2 regions of the Streptomyces sp. NPDC001492 genome follow, and region 2 is predicted to be linked to the other one. Evidence: riboswitches for the same ligand, from Rfam matches in the RefSeq annotation. Region 2 holds a riboswitch; the other holds the start of a gene.

Region 1 (9,890 bases), on a different contig from region 2:
CGGACACATCGGCTGGTATGTGCCGACGTACCTGGCCAAGCAGCATCCCGACATCACCAACTGGAAGAACCTCAACAAGTACTCGTCGCTGTTCCGCACCGCGGAGAGCGGCGGCAAGGGCCAGCTGATGGACGGCTCACCGTCCTACGTCACCAACGACAAGGCGCTGGTGAAGAACCTGAAGCTGGACTACCAGGTGGTGTTCGCGGGCTCCGAGGCCGCGCAGATCACCCAGATGAAACAGTTCGCCAAGGAGAAGAAGCCCTTCCTGACGTACTGGTACGCGCCGCAGTGGCTGTTCAAGAAGGTCCCGATGACCGAGGTGAAGCTGCCGCCGTACAAGGAGGGTTGCGACACGGACCCGGCGAAGGTCGCCTGCGCCTACCCGCACACCCCGCTCCAGAAGTACCTCAACGCGGACTTCGCGAAGCGGGGCGGCAAGGCGGCGGCCTTCCTGAAGAAGTTCAAGTGGACGACCGAGGACCAGAACGAGGTCTCCCTGATGATCGCCGACCAGAAGCTGACCCCGGAGCAGGCGGCGAAGAAGTGGGTGGACGGCCACACGCCGACATGGAAGGCGTGGCTGTCCTGATCGGCCGGCCCGACGGCTCCTCGACGACCTCGGCCACAACCGTGTGGCTGAGGTCGCCGGCGAGCGACGGGCTGACGTTCAGCGGCCGGTCCAGGGTGACGAAGACGGCTCCGTGGCGGTCGGCGGGCCCGCCGGAACACCGGGCCCGCCGGTTTACCGGCGGATCAGCAGCCGGATCTACCAACGGATCAGCAGCCGGAGGAGGATTCGCTCACGCCGCCGCTTCCGTGGTCGTGGCGTCCGTCGTCGGCGCCTCCCCGAAGCGTGCCAGCGCCAGCGCGCCCGCGACGGCGACCAGGAACCCCAGGACCGCGAGCCAGGCGAGCCCCTCACGTGTGCGGTCCCCGAGCCACACCACGCCCACCGCCGCCGGCCCGATCGTCTCGCCGATCACCAACCCGGCGGTGGCGGTGGTCACCGAGCCGCGCTGCAACGCGGACGTCAGCAGCAGGAAGGCGGCGCCCCCGCCGATGACGAGGGCGTAGGTCGCCGGGTTGGTCAGCAGTTCCGACGGCGCGAGCGAGTCGATCAGCCGCACCGACACCTCGACCACCCCGAACCCGAACCCGGCCCCAAGGCCGAGCACCAGCGCCCGCCCGCGCCCGGACCACCGGCCCCCGAACAGTCCGAGCAGCAGCACCACGACGGCGATCGCGAGCATCGCGTACTTCAGCGCCGTCGACCCCTGACGGTCCCCCTCGGCCCCGGACGCGAGCCCCAGCATGGCGAGCCCGGCGCACACCACCCCGACCGCACCCCACTCCGTCCCGCTCAGCCGCACCTGCAGCAGTCGCGCCGCGACCACCCCGGTCACCGCCAGGCTGGACGCGAGCGCCGCGGCGACCGCGTAGATCGGGATCGACCGCAGGGCGGCGATCTGGAACAGGAACCCCAGCCCGTCCAGCGCCAGCCCGGCCAGATACCGCCACTGCCGCAGGGCCCGCAGCAGCAGCGCCGCCTCCCCGCCCCCACCCGTGGCGGCCGACCGCGCGGCAACCGCCTGCAAAACCGTCGCGGTACCGAAGCAGACCGCCGCGCCCAGCGCGCACACCATCCCAAAGATCACAAAGTGACTGTAGGGGAGACGCACAGGGAGCGGCGATGCCCCGGCGTCCGCTCTCACCGATCTCTGGCTTTGCAGACCTGCGCAAGGTCCCTGTGCGAGGGCCGTTGTCCCTGCCTCTGCTGCCGCCCGGCTCGGCTCCCCCGAACCACCGTCCACGACCCGGGCGGCAGGTTTCCACCATCGCCCCGACGCCCCTCGACCGGCTATCCGGTTACGGCGGAAACCTCACCGCTTTGTGGATAGCGCCGGACTCACCGACAGCGCGGGTCCCCCGCAACGTCTGTGACGGCGTCTCCCCGTACGTCTGCCGGTAGTGCCCGGTGAACCGCCCCAGATGCGCGAACCCCCAGCGCAACGCCACCTCGGTGACCGTCCCCGGCGCCTGTCCGTCGGCGATCGCGAGCAGATCGCGCCGGGCCAGATCCAGTCGTACGCGCCGCAGGTACGCCAGTGGAGTCGTGGCCAGATGGGCCCGGAACCCCTCCCGCAGGCTTCGCAGACTCACCCGCGCCGCCACCGCCATGTCGGCCACCGAGATGGGCTCGTGGGCGTGCTCGGCGCAGAACTCCGCGGCCCGTCGCACCGCACGGGGCAGCACCGCCGGTCCGCGCCCCGCCACCGCGTCGCTGAGCAGGTGCGGCTGCGCGTCCAGCAGGCCGTCGACCAGCAACTGCTCGAAGTGCCCCACCGCCAGCGGCGATCGCGCCGCCAGCTCCGAGTCGGCGAACTCGGCGAACGCCTGCACCACCCGCAACCACGCCCGGACCGCCCCCACCCGCGAATCCAGCACCGGCGCGAAGTGCAGGGGAGCGGAGGGCAGTTCACCGAGGCGCACGGCGAGCGCCCGGTCGACGGTCTGCCGGGGCAGGATCAGCACCCGGTTCAGCGTCTCCCCGCTCCACCGCATCGACAGCCGCTGCCCCGGATTGACGATGCTGAGCACGGACGCCAGGGCGACCCCGTCCGCGGTGACGACACCGTCCCCGGCGAGCGGCACATGGATGTTGTAGAACTCCGGCAACTCGCCCGGCGTGACATCGACCTCCGCGCCGTACCCCAACTCGTACAGCGCCACGGCCCCTTCGTGCACGCACCGGAACCGCCCGTCGACCGGATGTTCGTCCAGCACCGTCAGCCGGTGGGGCGCGAACCGCTCGCTCACCAGCGCGTGCAACTCCTCGACATCACGACCCCGAAAGAGGAGCTCCCGCCCCGCACCCGCCGGCACGGCAGCCGACCCGTTTCCGCCCATGACGGACCTCTCGCCGCGTGTCCTGTACGCCCGTACCGCCCGATTTTCCCGGCCTCCGCGGCCCAGCGTCGAGGGCCGAAGGTCCCGGAAGCCGAAGCCGAAGCCGCACGGGAGCACGCCGGCGCCCCGCCGCGCGGCTCAGATCCCGAGCACCGCCCGCAACTGCGCGAGCCCCCAGTCCAGGTCCTCCTTCCCGATCACCAACGGCGGCGCGATCCGCACCGTCGGCCCGTGCGTGTCCTTCACCAGCACCCCCCGCTCCATCAGCTTCTCGGACACCTCCCTGCCCGTGCCGTAGGGCGGCGCGATGTCGACGCCCGCCCACAGCCCCCGCCCGCGCACCGCCTTCACCCGTCCCGTGCCGGTCAACGCCCGCAGTTCCCGGTGCAGATGACTGCCCAGCTCCGCGGACCGCGCCTGGAACTCGCCCGTCCGCAGCATCGCGATCACCTCCAGCGCCACCGCACACGCCAGCGGATTCCCGCCGAACGTCGAACCGTGCTCACCGGGCCGGAACACTCCGAGCACATCGGCCGACGACACCACCGCCGACACCGGCACGATCCCGCCCCCCAGCGCCTTGCCGAGCACATACACATCGGGCACCACGCCCTCGTGCTCGCACGCGAAGGTCTTTCCGGTCCGGCCAAGCCCCGACTGGATCTCGTCCGCCACGAACAGCACGTTCCGTTCGCGCGTCAGCTCCCGCACCGCGGGCAGATAACCGGCCGGCGGCACCAGCACCCCCGCCTCGCCCTGGATCGGCTCCAGCAGCACGGCCACCGTGTTCTCCGTGACCGCCGACCGCATCGCCGTCAGGTCCCCGTACGGCACGATCTCGAAGCCCGGCGTGTACGGACCGAAGTCCGCCCGTGCCTCCGGGTCGGTGGAGAAGCTGACGAGGGTCGTCGTACGGCCGTGGAAGTTGTTGCCCGCGACCACGATCTTCGCCATCTCCGCGGGCACGCCCTTGACCCGGTAGCCCCACTTCCGGGCCGTCTTCACCGCCGTCTCCACCGCTTCCGCGCCGGTGTTCATCGGCAGCACCAGCTCCATCCCGCACAGCTCGGCGAGCTCGGAGCAGAACGCCGCGAACCGGTCGTGATGGAACGCCCGCGACGTCAGCGTCACCCTCTCCAGCTGCGCCTTCGCCGCCTCCACCAGCCGGCGGTTGCGATGCCCGAAGTTCAGCGCCGAGTAACCGGCCAGCAGGTCCAGATACCGCCTCCCCTCCACATCCGTCATCCACGCCCCGTCCGCGGAGGCGATGACCACGGGCAGGGGGTGGTAGTTGTGCGCGCTGTGCGCCTCGGCGGCGGCGATGAGTGTCTCCGTAGCGGTCACGGAATCTCCCGAAGGTGCCAGATGCTGTGCGGGTGCCCCCTTCTTATCCTCGCCCGCATGGTGGACGCGGGACCTCCGCGTTCCGGCGCGCCCGGTAGGCTGACCAGCGGGCCGTGACTGGCGCGCTGGGATGGGACCGACCATCGGGGAGCGGCCTGAGTGAGTGAGTGCCGTGCGCCTGGGCCAGCCGTGAACCGTGAACGCTTCAAGCCACGCCACCCGGAGGCCGACGACATGTCAGAGCAGCAGCCCCTCTCCACCGAGTCCACCGCCTTCCGCGCCGCCCTCGACGTGATCCGCGCGGTCGAGCCGCGCGTCGCGGACGCCATCGGGCAGGAGGTCGCCGACCAGCGCGAGATGCTCAAGCTGATCGCCTCCGAGAACTACGCCTCCCCGGCCACTCTCCTCGCGATGGGCAACTGGTTCAGCGACAAGTACGCCGAGGGCACCATCGGCCGCCGCTTCTACGCCGGCTGCCGCAACGTCGACACCGTCGAGTCCCTCGCCGCCGAGCACGCCAAGGAGCTCTTCGGCGCCCGCCACGCCTACGTCCAGCCGCACTCCGGCATCGACGCCAACCTCGTCGCCTTCTGGTCCGTCCTCGCCGACCGCGTCGAGGCCCCGTTCCTGGAGAAGACCGGCGCCCGCCAGGTCAACGACCTCACCGACGCCGACTGGGCCGAACTGCGCCAGGCCTTCGGCAACCAGCGCATGCTCGGCATGTCCCTGGACGCCGGCGGCCACCTCACCCACGGCTTCCGCCCGAACATCTCCGGCAAGATGTTCGACCAGCGCTCCTACGGCACGGACCCCGCCACCGGCCTCATCGACTACGAGGCCCTGCGCGTCTCCGCCCGCGAGTTCAAGCCCCTGATCATCGTCGCCGGCTACTCCGCCTACCCGCGGCTGGTGAACTTCCGCATCATGCGGGAGATCGCCGACGAGGTCGGCGCGACCCTGATGGTGGACATGGCGCACTTCGCCGGTCTGGTCGCGGGCAAGGTGCTGACCGGTGACTTCGACCCGGTTCCGCACGCCCAGATCGTCACCACCACCACCCACAAGTCGCTGCGCGGCCCGCGCGGCGGCATGGTCCTGTGCGACGACTCCCTCAAGGACCAGGTCGACCGCGGCTGCCCGATGGTCCTCGGCGGCCCGCTCCCGCACGTCATGGCCGCCAAGGCCGTCGCCCTCGCCGAGGCGCGCCGGCCCTCCTTCCAGGACTATGCCCAGCGCATCGTCGACAACTCCCGCGCACTGGCGGAGGGCCTGATGCGGCGCGGCGCCACTCTCGTCACCGGCGGCACCGACAACCACCTCAACCTCATCGACGTGGCCACCTCCTACGGCCTCACCGGCCGTCAGGCCGAGGCGGCCCTGCTCGACTCGGGCATCGTCACCAACCGCAACGCCATCCCCGCCGACCCCAACGGCGCCTGGTACACCTCCGGCATCCGCATCGGCACCCCCGCCCTGACCACGCGTGGCCTCGGCACCGCCGAGATGGACGAGGTCGCGGGCCTCATCGACCGCGTCCTCACGACCGCCGAGCCGGGCACCACCAAGTCGGGCGCCCCGTCCAAGGCGCAGCACGTCCTCGACCCGAAGATCGCGGACGAGATCTCGCGCCGCGCCACCGACCTCGTGGCCGGCTTCCCGCTGTACCCGGAGATCGACCTGGGCTGACCAGCGCCCTCAGAGATCGATGAGCTCCTGTCGTGGCTCCTCCCGCGGCGGTCCGGCACCCTGCCGGGCCGCCGCGCGGCGTATCAGCAGCGCCCCGCCGGCCCCGACCGCACTGTGTTCCTCGTCTCATTGGCGACGGTCGACAGCGGCCACGGCTTGAAGGCGGCGCCCTCCCGCGCTCTCACTCCCTTGTTGCACCGCGGCAGACCGATCGGTTCCCACCTGTTTCCGACCGGTTCCGGATCGGGTCGACAGACCTGAGAGAATGGTGAACATGGCCTCTGATCGTCCCCGTGTGCTTTCTGGAATCCAGCCCACCGCAGGCTCGTTCCACCTCGGCAACTACCTCGGCGCCGTCCGCCAGTGGGTGGCCCTGCAGGAGTCCCACGACGCGTTCTACATGGTCGTCGACCTGCACGCGATCACGGTTCCGCAGGACCCGGCCGAGCTGCGCGCCAACACCCGGCTCGCCGCCGCCCAGCTGCTCGCCGCCGGACTCGACCCCGAGCGCTGCACGCTCTTCGTCCAGAGCCATGTCCCCGAGCACGCCCAGCTGGCCTGGGTCATGAACTGCCTCACGGGTTTCGGCGAGGCCTCCCGCATGACCCAGTTCAAGGACAAGTCCGCCAGGCAGGGCGCCGACCGCGCCTCCGTGGGCCTCTTCACGTACCCGATCCTGCAGGTCGCCGACATCCTGCTCTACCAGGCCAACGAGGTCCCGGTCGGCGAGGACCAGCGCCAGCACGTCGAGCTGACCCGCGACCTCGCGACGCGCTTCAACGGCCGCTTCGGCGAGACCTTCACCATCCCGAAGCCGTACATCCTCAAGGAGACGGCGAAGATCTACGACCTCCAGGACCCGTCGATCAAGATGAGCAAGTCGGCCTCCACGCCGAAGGGCCTCATCAACCTCCTCGACGACCCCAAGGCCACCGCCAAGAAGGTCAAGAGCGCCGTCACCGACACCGACACCGTCATCCGCTACGACGCCGAGAACAAGCCCGGCGTCAGCAACCTGCTCACCATCTACTCCACCCTCACCGGCAAGACGATCGCCGAGCTGGAGCAGGAGTACGAGGGCAAGATGTACGGCGCGCTCAAGACGGACCTCGCCGAGGTCATGGTCGAGTTCGTGACGCCCTTCAAGGAGCGCACCCAGCAGTACCTGGACGACTCGGAGACGCTGGACTCGATCCTGGCCAAGGGTGCCGAGAAGGCCCGTGCGGTCGCCGCGGAGACCCTCTCGCAGGCGTACGAAAAGGTCGGCTTCCTGCCCGCCAAGCACTGACCGCGCGCCATCGCACAGACGTACCACTGGGCAGAGCGCTGCACATCACTCCGGTTGCGCCTGCCCGCGACCCAGCCGTGGCCGTACAGTCGATAGCCGACGGCTGAGAACAAATCCGTCACGACGACAGGAGACGACGTGGGGACCGTAACGATCGGCGTGTCGATCGCGGTCCCGGAGCCTTACGGCAGCCTGCTCCAACAGCTGCGCGTGGGCTTCGGCGACGCCGCTGCTCACGGCATCCCCACGCATGTCACCCTGCTGCCGCCGACCGAGGTCGACGCCGGCGATCTGCCGGCCGTCGAGGCGCACCTGGCGGAGGTCGCCGCGAGCGGCCGGCCGTTCCCGATGCGGCTGTCCGGCACCGGCACCTTCCGGCCCCTGTCACCCGTCGTCTACGTGCGGATCGCCGAGGGCGCCGAGGCCTGCACCCAGCTGCAGAAGCAGCTCCGCGACCCCTCCGGTCCCGTTCCGCGCGAACTGCAGTTCCCGTACCACCCGCATGTCACGGTGGCGCACGGCATCGACGACGAGGCGATGGACCGCGCCTTCGAGGAACTCGCCGACTACGAGGCCGACTGGCCGTGCACCGGCTTCGCCCTCTACGAGCAGGGCGCGGACGGCGTGTGGCGCAAGCTGCGGGAGTACACCTTCGGCGGCCTGGTGGTGCCGCCGCAGGCCGGGCACGTGGAGCGCGGCTCACTGCCGACCCGGTAAGCGCTACAGGGGCAGTCGGCGGAACAGCCCGCGCGGCACGTGACGCAGCGCCGACATCACCACACGCAGCGTGCCGGGCACCCACACCGTCTCCGAGCGCCGCCGCAGCCCCAGTTCGACGGCCGTCGCGACCGCCTCCGGGGTCGTCGCGAGCGGTGTCTCAGCCAGTGGTGTCTCAGCGAGGCCGGCGGTCTTCTTCGTCCGTACGAACCCGGGGCGTACGACCATCACGTGCACGCCCGTGCCGTACAGCGCGTCGCCCAGGCCCTGCGTGAAGACGTCCAGGCCGGCCTTGCTGGAGCCGTAGATGAAGTCGCTGCGGCGGGCCCGCTCGCCGGCCACCGAGGAGAGCACCACCAGGGAGCCGTGGCCCTGGGTCTGCAGCGCGCGTGCGCCGACCAGGGCCGCCGACACCGCTCCCGTGTAGTTGGTCTGTGCGACGCGCACCGCCCAGGCCGGTTCGCGTTCGTCGCGCGCCTGGTCGCCGAGGATCCCGAAGGCGAGCAGCACCATGTCGACGTCGCTCTCCGCGAAGACCTTGCCGAGGGCGGTCTCGTGGGACTCGGGGTCGAGCGCGTCGAAGGCGACGGTGTGCACATCGGCACCGTGGCCGCGCAGTTGCTCCGCGGCCCGCTCCAGGGCGGGCGAAGGGCGTCCCGCGAGCCACACCGTGCGGGTGCGGCGCGCGATGAGACGGCGGGCCGTGGCGAGCGCGATCTCGGACGTACCGCCGAGGACGAGCAGGGACTGGGGGAGGCCGAAGGCGTCCTTCACGACAGCAGCTCCTAGAGGGCGAGACGGCGGAATGGATCGGACGTGCTGCATCTCCCGGGGCCCGGTCGATGCGGCGCATCGTCACAGGGCGAGGCGGCGGGAGAGGTCGGACGTGCTGCATCTCCCGGGGGCGGCCCCCGGGACCCTGGACGACGCGGCGCTTCGTCACAGGGCGAGACGGCGGGCGAGGTCGGACGTGAACACGCCGCGCGGGTCGAGTTCCTTGCGCAGGGTCCGGAAGTCGTCGAGGCGTGGGTACATCGCGGCGAGGAGTTCGGGGCGCAGCCGGGAGTCCTTGGCGAGGTGGACGCGGCCGCCGGCCGTGGCGACCTCCTCGTCGAGTTCGTCGAGGAAGGCGCCGAGCCCGGGCAGGCCCGCGGGGAGGCCCACGGCGAGCGTCCAGCCGGGCACGGGGAACGAGAGCCACCCCGGGGCGGCCTCCCCGAAGCGCTGGAGGACGGCCGGGAAGGACGGCCATCGCTGTTCGGCGATGCGCCGCACGATCCGGCGCAGGGCGTCCTCCTGGCCGCGCCCGACGGCGAACTGGTACTGCACGAAGCCGCCGCGGCCGTAGACGCGGTTCCAGTGCGGAACGCCGTCCAGGGGGTGGAAGAAGGCGGAGATCCGTTGCAGCCGGCCGGTACGCGCGCGTGGCGCCGTCCGGTACCGGAGTTCGTTGAAGAGACCCATGGCGGTGCGGCTCAGCAGGGCCTCCGGGAGGAAGGCGGGGGCAGGAGGGAACTGCGGGGTGCGGAACGCCAGTGGCGCTCCACGCGCGCGTGCGGGCAGCGCGTCGAGCGGGGCGTGGTCGGCTCGGGTGAGGACCGCGCGTCCGGTCGCCGCGCCGCGGGCCGGCAGGTCGATCCGGGCGACCGAGTAGCGGTGGCGGTGGTCGGTGGCCGTCAGGCGCGCCAGCAGGTCGTCGAGGTCCGCGGCGCGCTCCGTGTCCACCGCCATCAGGGAGGTCTCGACCGGCAGGAGCCGGATGGTGGCGGTGAGGATCACGCCGGTCAGGCCCATCCCGCCGGTGGTGGCGTCGAACAGGGGCGTGCCGCGGCTGACGGTGCGGATCCCGCCGTCGGCGGTGAGGAGTTCCAGCGACAGGACGTGCCGGGAGAAGGAGCCGGAGACGTGGTGGTTCCTGCCGTGGACGTCCGCGCCGATCGCGCCG
Region 2 (9,890 bases):
TGCTGGAGATACCGCTCTTCGAGCTGATCCTCCGCGCCCATCTGGGCGAGCGTCTCCCCGCCGACCTCGGAACCCGCCGCGACGGCGCCGCGCGCCTGGACTACCCGTGCGCCGACCGCGCCGGAACCCTGACCGAAGCCCCCGCACGCCAGGAACTGACCGTCGACGGCGTGCATCTGACGTACCGTCCGCTGCGACCGGTGGGCGAGCGGCACGAGCTGTACCGCACCAACCGCGACTACCTCGGTGTCCTGCGGACCGTCGGCACCGACCAGGCGACGGTGGACCGCGTGTCGGCCGACTTCCTGGCCGCGCAGCGCTGGGAGATCCGGCCGTGACCGCGCCGACCGTGACGGACACCTGCGAGGCGGAGCTGCTCACCCGCGTGCTCAGCGCCCTGCTGCGGGAGGACGTGGTCGGGCTGCGCAGCCGCAGCACACTCGTGCACCGACCCGACGGCGCCTGGCTGCGGTTGCCCACCAGCGAGGACGCCCTGCTGCTGCCCGTCACCGAGGACGGCTACCAGTGCGAGCACCGCGCCCGGCTGCCCCTGCTCGCGTACGAGTCGGACGGCTCCGAGCTGACCTCGTACGAAGGGGTGCTCGGCGCGCTGCGTGAGCTCGCCAAGCCCGTGGACCGCGACGGCTTCGACGCGTTCGCCGAGGAGTGCCGTCAGACGCTGGACACGATGCGGCTGCACACGCGGACCCGGGACGAGACCGACCGGCGGCTCACCGACCGGTACGGGGACGATCCGGCCCGGTGGACGGGTCCGGCCTACGACACGCTGGCGGCCCGCCTCGACCATCCCGTCTACCCGACCGCGCGCGGCCGCGCAGGCCTGACCGAGGAGCAACTGCGGGCATACGCACCGGAGTTCCATCCCCGTTTCGCCCTGCGCTGGCTCGCCGTGCCGCGTGAGACGGTGACCCTGACCGGCCCCCTTCCCGAACTGTGGCCCTCGCCTGCGCGGCTCGGTCTGCCCGAGGTGGAACAGACCCATGTGGCGCTGCCCGTCCACCCGTTGACCGTGGGCGCGCCGCTCGACGAGGCGCTGCGGACCACCGGCCTCGCCGGCCGTGCGCTGCTCGCCGAGCAGGCCCACCTCGAAGTCGTGCCGACACTCTCGATGCGCACGGTCGCGGTAGCCGCGGATCCCTCCCTGCACCTCAAACTACCCCTGGTCACGGCCACCTTGGGTCTGCGCAACAAGCGCTCCATCAAGCCCGGCACGCTCGTCGACGGCGCGGCGGGGCAGCGCCTGGTGGAGGCGGTGGCCGCGCGCGAACCCCGTTTCCGGGACACGATCCTGCACGCCGACGAGACCACGTACGCGCATGCGGGCCACGAACTCCTCGCGGTTCTGTGCCGCCGCCTGCCAGCCACCCCCGAGGACTCCGTCGTGGTTCCGCTGGCCGCGCTGCTCGCCGAGGCGCCCGGCGGGCGACTGGTCCTCGACCACCTGGCCGACCGCTTCTACGGCGGCGATCCACTGGCCCTGTTCGACGCCTGTCTGTCGCTGCTGTTCGACTGGCAGACCACCCTGTTCGGCTACGGCATCGCGCTGGAGTCGCACCAGCAGAACGTCTCGCTGGTGCTGGCGCCGGGCGGTCCGCGGTTGCTGTTCAAGGACAACGACGGGCCCCGCGTCAACACCTCGCGACTTGCGGCCGTGCTGCCCGGGCCGTGGGGTTTCGACGACCCGCGGACCTTCACCGCCGGGGACGGGCCGGTCGCCGACGTGTTCGCCACCATCACCGTTCATCTGTGCGCGGGGGCCTACGCGTTCGGGCTCGCCGGACAGCGGGACGCACTGCTGAGGATTGTCCGCGCACGGCTCGCGGAGGCCGTCGACCGGCTCGGCGGTGAGGCGGGCGCGGTCCTGCGGGCGCACGTCCTCGAGGCGCCGCGGTTGCCGGTCAAGGCCATGGTCACGGCCGGCACGCTGCTCAGCAAGGAGCGCTCGGGCGCCGCGGACGTCAACAAGCACTACACGAGCGGCCCCAACTACCTGCTGCCCGACGGTGGTTGCGCATGAGCGCCGACACGCTGCGGATGCCGGGTACGGCGTTCACCCGCGGGCATGTGCACGCGGTCGCGGGCTGCTACTTCGTGGCGTCCTTCGCGGCGCTCGGGCTGCCGCCGTATCTCACTGAGATCCTCCCGGAGCTGGGTGACCGCCATGCCCGCTGGGCGGGGGTGCTGTACGTCGTGCCGACCGTGTTCGGTGCGCTGGGCGCCCCGCTGTGGGGGCGGCTCGCCGACCGCTACGGCCGGAAACGACTGCTGCTGCGCGCCCAGTTGGGGCTGGCCGTGGCCTTCCTGCTCGCGGGCTGGGCCGACTCCCTGGCCACGTTCACCGTGGCGCTGGTGCTCCAGGGCATCCTGGGCGGCACGTTCGCCGCCTCCAACGGCTACCTGGGGGCCGCCCTGGAGGGGCCGGCCCTGTCCAAGGCGCTCACCTTGATGCAGGGCAGCGCGCGGGCCGCCCTGGTCGTGGCCCCGATCGTGGTCGGCTCGCTGTCGGGCCGGCTGTCACCGCACCGCCAGTACGCCCTGCTCGCCGTACTGCCCCTGGCGGCGGCGCTGTTGCTGGCGGCACTGCCCGAACCGGAGCCTGCCGCGCAGGAGTCGGAGAACGACCCTCGGACGCCTGCCGTGCACGAGCCGCCGGTGATCTCACTCAAGGCCCTGTACGCCTTGGAGTTCGCCTTCGTCTTCTCCACCGTCATCTCCTTCCCCTATCTGATCGCCCTCGTCGACGACCGCCTCCCGGGCACCTCGCCGACCTTGTCCGGCGTGCTGTTCGCCCTCCCCCACCTGTGCTATCTGGTCTCGGCGCTGGCCGTGCACTCCGCCTTCCACACCCGCCCCCGCACCGGGATCGCGCTCGGCTTCGCCTGCATCGCGCTCGGGCTCGCCGGACACGGGATCGCAGGCTCCCTGCCCACGCTGATCGCCGTACGGCTGCTGCTGGGCGCGGGTCTCACGCTCGGCCTGGTGTGCCTGTCGGTGCTGGCCGCCGACTGCGCCAAGGGCAGGGCGCCGGGCGGGATGTTCGGCTCGCTGGAGTTCTTCTCCAAGGCCGGGGCGGTCGCCGCCGGAGTGGCCGCGGCGGCGGGCAGCGCCCGCTTCGGCCCGGCCGCACCCGTGCTCATCGGCAGCGCGGCCGCCGCCGTCACCGTACTGGCCACGGCCCTCCCCCCGCTCACCCCCCGCACCCGCAGGAGCCGCTGATGCCCTCGCTGACCCGTCCCCAGACCCCGTCCGGGGGGCCCGCGACCTCGCTCTCCGGGAGTACCGCCGCGCCCGCCGGGCTCCCCTCCGCCGACGACGTCGTGGCCCACACCCTCCTCAACTGCCTGTTGCGCGAGGTATCGGGCCCCGAGCACCAGTCGGTCGTCGCCGACGGCCGGCTGCTGCTGCGGCTGCCCCGCCGTGGAGTGCTGCTGCGGGTCGCGCTGCGCCGCACCTCGCTGCTGGGCTCGCACCGCTTCACCGGCCCCGTGAGCGAACAGGGCGGCGACGGCTGGTCGGAGGTGGACTGGCGGCGCCTGGCCGAGTACACGCACGACGAGCTGTCGCTGCGCACCGGTGTGCGCAACGAGGAGTTCCTGGAGCAGATCGCCTCCAGCCACGACGCCATCACCACCGCGCTCGCCGCGAAGCGACCCGCATGCCTCCCGGACGACCGGCTCTCCGCCTATCTGGCCTCCGAGCAGTCCCTGCTGTTCGGGCACCGCTTCCACCCCACGCCCAAGGCCCGCACCGGCGACCCGCACGCCTGGTCCGCCTACGCCCCCGAGGCCGGCGCCTCCTTCCCGCTGCGGCACCTCGCCGTCCGTGCCCACCTGATCGCCGAGGAGTGCGCGGACCCGTCGGCGACCGCCCCGCTGGACGGGCTGCGCACGGACCTCCCCGAGGGGTACCGGCTGCTGCCCGCGCACCCCTGGCAGTACGAGACGCTCCGGACCCACCCGGCCCTGCGCGCCGCCCTCGACCGCGGCGACGTCCTCGACCTGGGCCCGGGCGGGCAGCCCTTCGCGGCCACCGCCTCGGTGCGCACCCTGTACGACGGGGAGACCTTCCTCAAGTTCAGCCTGAACGTCCGGATCACCAACTGCCTGCGCAAGAACAGCAGTTACGAGCTGTCCGGCGCCGTCGCCCTGACCCGTGTGCTGGCCCCGGCACTCGCCGACCTGGCCGAGCGCTTCCCCGGCAGCGCCGTGCTGCGCGAGCCGGCCTACCGCACGCTGGCCCTCCCCGGCCCGGACGGCACCCCCGACCGCGAGCTGTTCGAGGGCTTCGGCGTCATCGTCCGCGAGGGCCTGCCGCGCCGCCTCGCCCCGGGCACGGTTCCCCTGCTCGCGGCGGCCGTCGCCGACGAGTATCCGACCGGCGCCGCCCACGTCTCCCGCCTCCTCGACGGAGCGGACGTACGCACGACCCTCGCCTGGTGGTCGACGTATCTCGATCTGCTCGTCCCGCCCGTCCTGGCCGCGTACTTCGACCACGGCCTGGTCCTGGAACCGCACCTGCAGAACGTCCTGCTGTGCGTCGGTGCCGACGGGATGCCCGCCCAGGTCCTCTTCCGCGACCTGGAGGGCACCAAGCTGGTGCCCGAACACCATGCCGAGACGCTGGCCGCGCTGCCGTCCGACGTCGCGGGCCCGATGACCTACGACGCGCAGCGCGGCTGGGACCGGGTCGTGTACTGCCTGCTCGTCAACCACATCGCCGAGCTGCTCGCCGCCCTCGCCGACCTGCACCCGCAGGCCGAGGCGGCCCTGTGGGCCCGGGTCCGCGGCACGCTCCAGGCGTACGCCGACCGTCACGGCTGCCCGCCGAGGCTCGCCGCCCTGCTCGCCGGGGTGCCGCTGCCCGCCAAGGCCAACCTGCTGACCCGCTGGGAGCGCAAGGCGGACCGGGAGGCCGGCTACGTCCGGCTGCCGTCCCCGCTCGCCGAGGACATCCTGCGCGACACGACCGGGAGCACCCGATGACGGACCCGACACCCGCGGTCCACGACCGCGTCCTGTCCCTGCCCTCCGCCGAACTGCCCGCGTACATCTACGACTTGGCGGCGCTGCGTGCCCATGCCGCGGCCGTCCGGGCCGCACTGCCCGCGCGGGTCGAGATGTACTACGCCGCCAAGGCGAACCCGGAGCCGGAGATCCTCGGCGCGCTCGGCCCGTACGTCGACGGCTACGAGGTCTCCTCGGGCGGTGAACTCACCCATGTCGCGGGGGCGGTGCCGGAGCTCCCGCTCGCCTTCGGCGGTCCCGGCAAGACGCCGGACGAGGTGCGGGCCGCGCTGGAGCTCGGCGTCGGGCGTTTCCATGTGGAGAGCGAGTACGAGCTGCGCATGCTGGCCGAGCTGGCGCGGACGTGTGCGCCGGGGCGACGGGTGGCGGTGCTGGTCCGCGTCAATCTTCCGGTCGCGGACGGGGCGCTGGCGGGCAGCTCACTGGCGATGGGGGGCCGTCCTACGCCGTTCGGACTGGATCCGGCGCAGGCCGTCGCCGTCGTCCGGGCGCTCGCCGACGGGACGTATCCGCACCTCGACCTACGGGGCGTTCACGCACACCTGGCCAGTGGACTGGAGGCGGCGGAGCAGCTGGCGGTGGCCGAGTCCGTGGTGACCTGGGCGAGGGGCCTCGGTGTTCCGCTCGCCGAGGTCAACATCGGCGGCGGCATGACCGTCGACTACGACGATCCGGAGCGCCGCTTCGACTGGTCCGCGTACGGCAGCGGGCTCGCCCGTCTGACCGAGGCGCACCCCGGGCTGACCCTGCGCATCGAGCCGGGGCGGGCGCTGACGGCGTACTGCGGCTGGTACGCCACCGAGGTGCTGGATGTGAAGCGCAGCCACGGCGAGGAGTTCGCGGTGGTCCGCGGCGGCACCCACCATCTGCGGACTCCGGCGACGAAGGGGCACGACCAGCCCTGCTCCGTGCTGAAGGTGGACGCCTGGCCGCACCCGTGGCCGCGGTCGGCCGCCGGAGGCGACCGCGTCACGCTGGCCGGGCAGCTGTGTACGCCGAAGGACGTCCTGGCCCGGCGGGTACCCGCGCCGGGGCTCAGGGCCGGCGACCGGGTGGTGTTCTCGCTGGCGGGGGCTTACGCGTGGAACATCTCGCACCACGACTTCCTGATGCACCCCCGGCCCGGTTTCCACTTCCTTCACCCTTCAACAGCAGGGTCGTGACCAGGTCACCGGCACAGCGAAAGGGCCGCCCGTCTCCGGGCGGCCCTTTCGCTGTGGGGGGACGTTCGATGCGGCGTCGGCGGGTTACAGGGCCCCCGGGAACCCGCTGGCGGCTCCCATGCGGGCGACCCGGTCCAGCTGCTCGAGGTTGTTGAGGCGGTTGAGGTGCCGCAGTTGCTCGGAGGGGCGCGGCACCTCGGCCCGGCGCTCCGCCGGGATACCGCTCTGGGCGAGCGAGTCGAGCGTGGAGATCGGGTTGAGCTCGCCGGCGTCCTTGTTCTGGATGGTCGCGTCGGACGCACAGGCAAGAGGTGCGGCAAGGGCGGTGATTCCTGCGGCGAGACCAACGGCGGCGACGATACGTCGTGTTGAGATCATGCTTCCCACAACGCCACCGGACCCGCGGCGGTCACGGCCACGCCCCGCCGCTCACCCATCAGGGGCAGTGCTCCGGCTGCGCTTGCCGAGGCTGCCGCGGCGGAGGAGCCTCAGAGGAGAGGTCCTTCGCGGCCCGCAGCTCCTCGGGTCGCAGCCCTCGAAGGAGGTCATCATGGGCACCACGGCAACTCCCGGCTTCAGCGCGGACACCCTGCGCAAGGGGGTCGAAGGACACACGGCGGCGGATCTTCTGTCGCTCTACACGGACGACGCGCAGATACGCATCGTCGACCGCAACACCCAGCCCAGCCAGCCCAAGGTCCTGCGCGGTCGCCAGGAGATCGGCGCGATGTTCGAGGACATCTACAGCCGCGACATGACGCACCACATGGACCAGTGCATCGTTCAGGGCGACCACGCCGCCTACAGCCAGTCCTGCCAGTACGCGGACGGAACGCGTGTCCTGGCCGAGTCGATGATCACGCTGCGCGACGGCAAGATCGCCGAAGAGGTCCTGATCCAGGCATGGGACGAGTAGGAGGCGGAACCGCGAGGGTCCAGGTCACCTCCCGATTGACCTGGACCCTCTCGGCCCGTGCGACGCTGGGACGAGTGCGCCCGGCCCGGCCTCGGACGGGCACGGCACAACGGCTGGCGTCGGTGGCCGTGCTGCGGTCGATACTGAGAGCGAGGCGGTCCCGCCCGCTTCCCGCTGCGCGCAGACGGCGCGTCCTGCACCGGTGAAAGCGGCTTCAGACCGCCGTGGCGGCTCGGCCAGTCTGGGGGCGGGCCGTGACTGGCGCTGAGGTGGAGCACCACCGGGGAGCGGCCACGCGGAGTCGATGCCGTGCGCCTGGGCGATACGGTCACACCAGCCCAGGAGTGGATCATGTCCCAGGCCCGGCTCATCGACGGCACCTCCCTTGCCCGGCGCATCGTCGAGGACACGGCCAAGCGGGCGGCCGACCTCACCGAACGGACCGGAACGGCGCCCTGTCTGGCGACGGTGCTGGTCGGCGAGGACCCCGCCTCGGTCACCTACGTCCGGATGAAGCGCCACCGCTGCCGCAAGGCCGGCATCGACTCCCGCCACGTGGAGCTTCCCGCCGCCACGACCACCGCCGAACTCGTCGGCGCCCTGCGTTCCCTGTCGAGCGACCCTGCTGTGCACGGCATTCTGCTGCAGCACCCGATGGGTGAGCACATCGACGAGCGGGCCGCGTTCGAGGCGATCGCGCCCGAGAAGGACGTCGACGGCGTCACCTTCGCCTCGTTCGCGACGATGAGCTTCGGCCTGCCGGGCTTCGTGTCGTGCACCCCGGGCGGCATCATGCGGCTGCTCGACGAGTACGGCGTCGACCCGTCGGGGAAGCGGGCCGTGGTCGTGGGCCGCAGCGCCATCCTCGGCAGGCCGGCCGGCATGCTGCTGCTCGCCCGTGACGCGACGGTGACGTACTGCCACTCCCGCACCCGGGACCTGTCCTCGGTCGTGCGGGAGGCGGACATCGTGCTCGCCGCCGCGGGCCGGCCGCGGCTGATCCGGGGCGAGGACATCAAGCCCGGCGCGGTCGTGATCGACGCCTGCTACAACCCGGGCAACATCGGCGAGGTCGACTTCGACTCGGCCGTGGAGCGGGCCGGGCTGATCACTCCGGTGCCGGGCGGTGTCGGTCCGATGACGGTCGCCACGCTGCTGGAGCAGACCGTGGATGCCGCCGCCCGGCAGCTCGGGGTGTGATCAGCGCATCCAGGCGCTGTAGTCCATGACGTCGCCGGCCTTGACGCCGTACTGCGGCTCCGCCCTGGTGAAGACGGTCTCCAGGCCGAGGACCGCGCCGGTGGACGGCTGCATGATCAGCATCCGGCGGTATCCGGCGCCCTCGTACTCGTACGCCTGGCCGCGCCGCCCGAGCCGGTCGGTGACCTGGCCGGCCGGCCGCAGCCCCTCGGTGCCCGCGAGGAGCCGGGCCAGCGTCGCGGACTCCCGGGCGCCGAGGGTCCAGTGGTCGAGCAACACCGCTACTGCGTCGAGGAGTTCGGGAGTCGTCAGCCTGGTGTGGGAGTACGTGGCTTCCTGGAGATAGGCCCGCAGCCGCGCCGTGTCGTTCGGCGGCGGCGACTCGGGCGGCGCGTCGCTCCAGCTCGGCGGGTAGCTCTGCTTGCTGATGACATGGCCGTCCTCAACCAGGTGCGGATCACCGCCGTCGTCGCGGACCACCGGCCGGCCGGGGTGGCGCGGGTCGGTCGCCACCACGAGCTCCGTGTGGCTGCTGTCGGCCTTCCAGCGCACGACCCGCTCCTCCGGGAGCGTCACCGGAGGCTTGTCGTCGCTCATGCCCAGGCTCCAGGACTGCACATGCGTGCCTTTGCGCAGCTTCGGCGCATCCTCGGCCGTGGTCTGCCGCTGCGCACGGTCGGCAAGTTCGTCCAGGGGTACGGGGGTGGAGTCGGCCTGGACGACCAGCGGGCGGGGTGCGGCGACGGCAGGCGCGGTGCCGGGGCCGCCGAGCAGCAGCGTCAGCGCGGTCGCGGCGACGACGGCGGTGGCGGCCAGGCCCCAGACGAGCCGGGTGCGGCGGCGGCCCTTGGGGCGCTCGTGCAGCAGCCGGTTGAGCCGGCGTTCGGCGTGGTGGTCGAGGGGGCCGTCGCCGTAGTGGGGACCGTCGACCGGTACCGGGTTGGCGCGGCGCAGGAGTTCGAGTTCGTCAGCCATGGCCGTGTCCCTTCGAGGGGGTCGCGTCGGCGGAGGGCGCGGTGGGGCGCAGAGGACCCATGCGGTCTATCTCGGCTCTCAGCCGGCGCCGGGCGCGGTGCAGCCGCATCGCTGCGGCCCTTGTGCCGCAGCCGAGGGCGACGGCCACCTCGTCGACGCCCAGTTCCTCCCATGCCGTCAGGCGCAGCACCTCCTGATCGGCCTCGGACAGCCGGGCCAGCGCCTCGTGCACCCAGGCGCCCGGTGTCTCCGCGTCGGGGCTCGCCACGATCTGCCGGCCGTGTGCGGTCTCGTCGTTGCCCAGCCGGTCGACCAGCCGGCGCCGCCGCCCGTAGCCGCGTACCGCGTTCGCCAGGCAGTTGCGGGCCACGCCGTACAGCCAGGGCAGCGGGGATCCCGGCAGGTCGGCCCGGCGTCGCCAGGCAACCGTGAACACCTCCGCCACCACTTCCTCCACCTCGCTGGTCCGCCCGTCCAGTCGCCGCGCGACATAGCGGCTGACCGCCCAGTAGTGCTCGCGATAGGCAGCGGCGAAGATCTCGTCGTTGCTCATGTCCCGTTCGTGTCCGGCACCATCCGGATCGTCACACC

What was found. Region 2 has a riboswitch for ZMP and ZTP ahead of ACWC1K_RS37545 (bifunctional 5,10-methylenetetrahydrofolate dehydrogenase/5,10-methenyltetrahydrofolate cyclohydrolase). Riboswitches for the same ligand answer to the same signal wherever they lie in the genome.
Region 1: another riboswitch for ZMP and ZTP. It lies ahead of ACWC1K_RS10875 (glycine hydroxymethyltransferase); the one in region 2 lies ahead of ACWC1K_RS37545 (bifunctional 5,10-methylenetetrahydrofolate dehydrogenase/5,10-methenyltetrahydrofolate cyclohydrolase).

Annotation. Positions count from the first base shown of each region.
Region 1 covers NZ_JBSFHW010000006.1:294,486-304,375, forward strand. Annotated here, with positions in the region: gene ACWC1K_RS10855 (ABC transporter substrate-binding protein) at 1-592, shown strand, start outside; gene ACWC1K_RS10860 (hypothetical protein) at 804-1,646, opposite strand; gene ACWC1K_RS10865 (AraC family transcriptional regulator) at 1,870-2,820, opposite strand; gene rocD (ornithine--oxo-acid transaminase) at 3,049-4,254, opposite strand; ZMP/ZTP riboswitch at 4,358-4,445, shown strand; gene ACWC1K_RS10875 (glycine hydroxymethyltransferase) at 4,489-5,940, shown strand; partial or broken gene ACWC1K_RS10880 (siderophore-interacting protein) at 6,030-6,122, opposite strand; gene trpS (tryptophan--tRNA ligase) at 6,215-7,228, shown strand; gene ACWC1K_RS10890 (2'-5' RNA ligase family protein) at 7,367-7,945, shown strand; gene ACWC1K_RS10895 (decaprenylphospho-beta-D-erythro-pentofuranosid-2-ulose 2-reductase) at 7,949-8,719, opposite strand; gene ACWC1K_RS10900 (FAD-binding protein) at 8,885-9,890, opposite strand, start outside.
Region 2 covers NZ_JBSFHW010000039.1:96,582-106,471, forward strand. Annotated here, with positions in the region: gene ACWC1K_RS37510 (ATP-grasp domain-containing protein) at 1-338, shown strand, start outside; gene ACWC1K_RS37515 (IucA/IucC family protein) at 335-2,038, shown strand; gene ACWC1K_RS37520 (MFS transporter) at 2,035-3,237, shown strand; gene ACWC1K_RS37525 (IucA/IucC family protein) at 3,237-5,003, shown strand; gene ACWC1K_RS37530 (type III PLP-dependent enzyme) at 5,000-6,208, shown strand; gene ACWC1K_RS37535 (hypothetical protein) at 6,293-6,586, opposite strand; gene ACWC1K_RS37540 (nuclear transport factor 2 family protein) at 6,759-7,124, shown strand; ZMP/ZTP riboswitch at 7,369-7,452, shown strand; gene ACWC1K_RS37545 (bifunctional 5,10-methylenetetrahydrofolate dehydrogenase/5,10-methenyltetrahydrofolate cyclohydrolase) at 7,476-8,324, shown strand; gene ACWC1K_RS37550 (CU044_5270 family protein) at 8,325-9,299, opposite strand; gene ACWC1K_RS37555 (RNA polymerase sigma factor) at 9,292-9,852, opposite strand.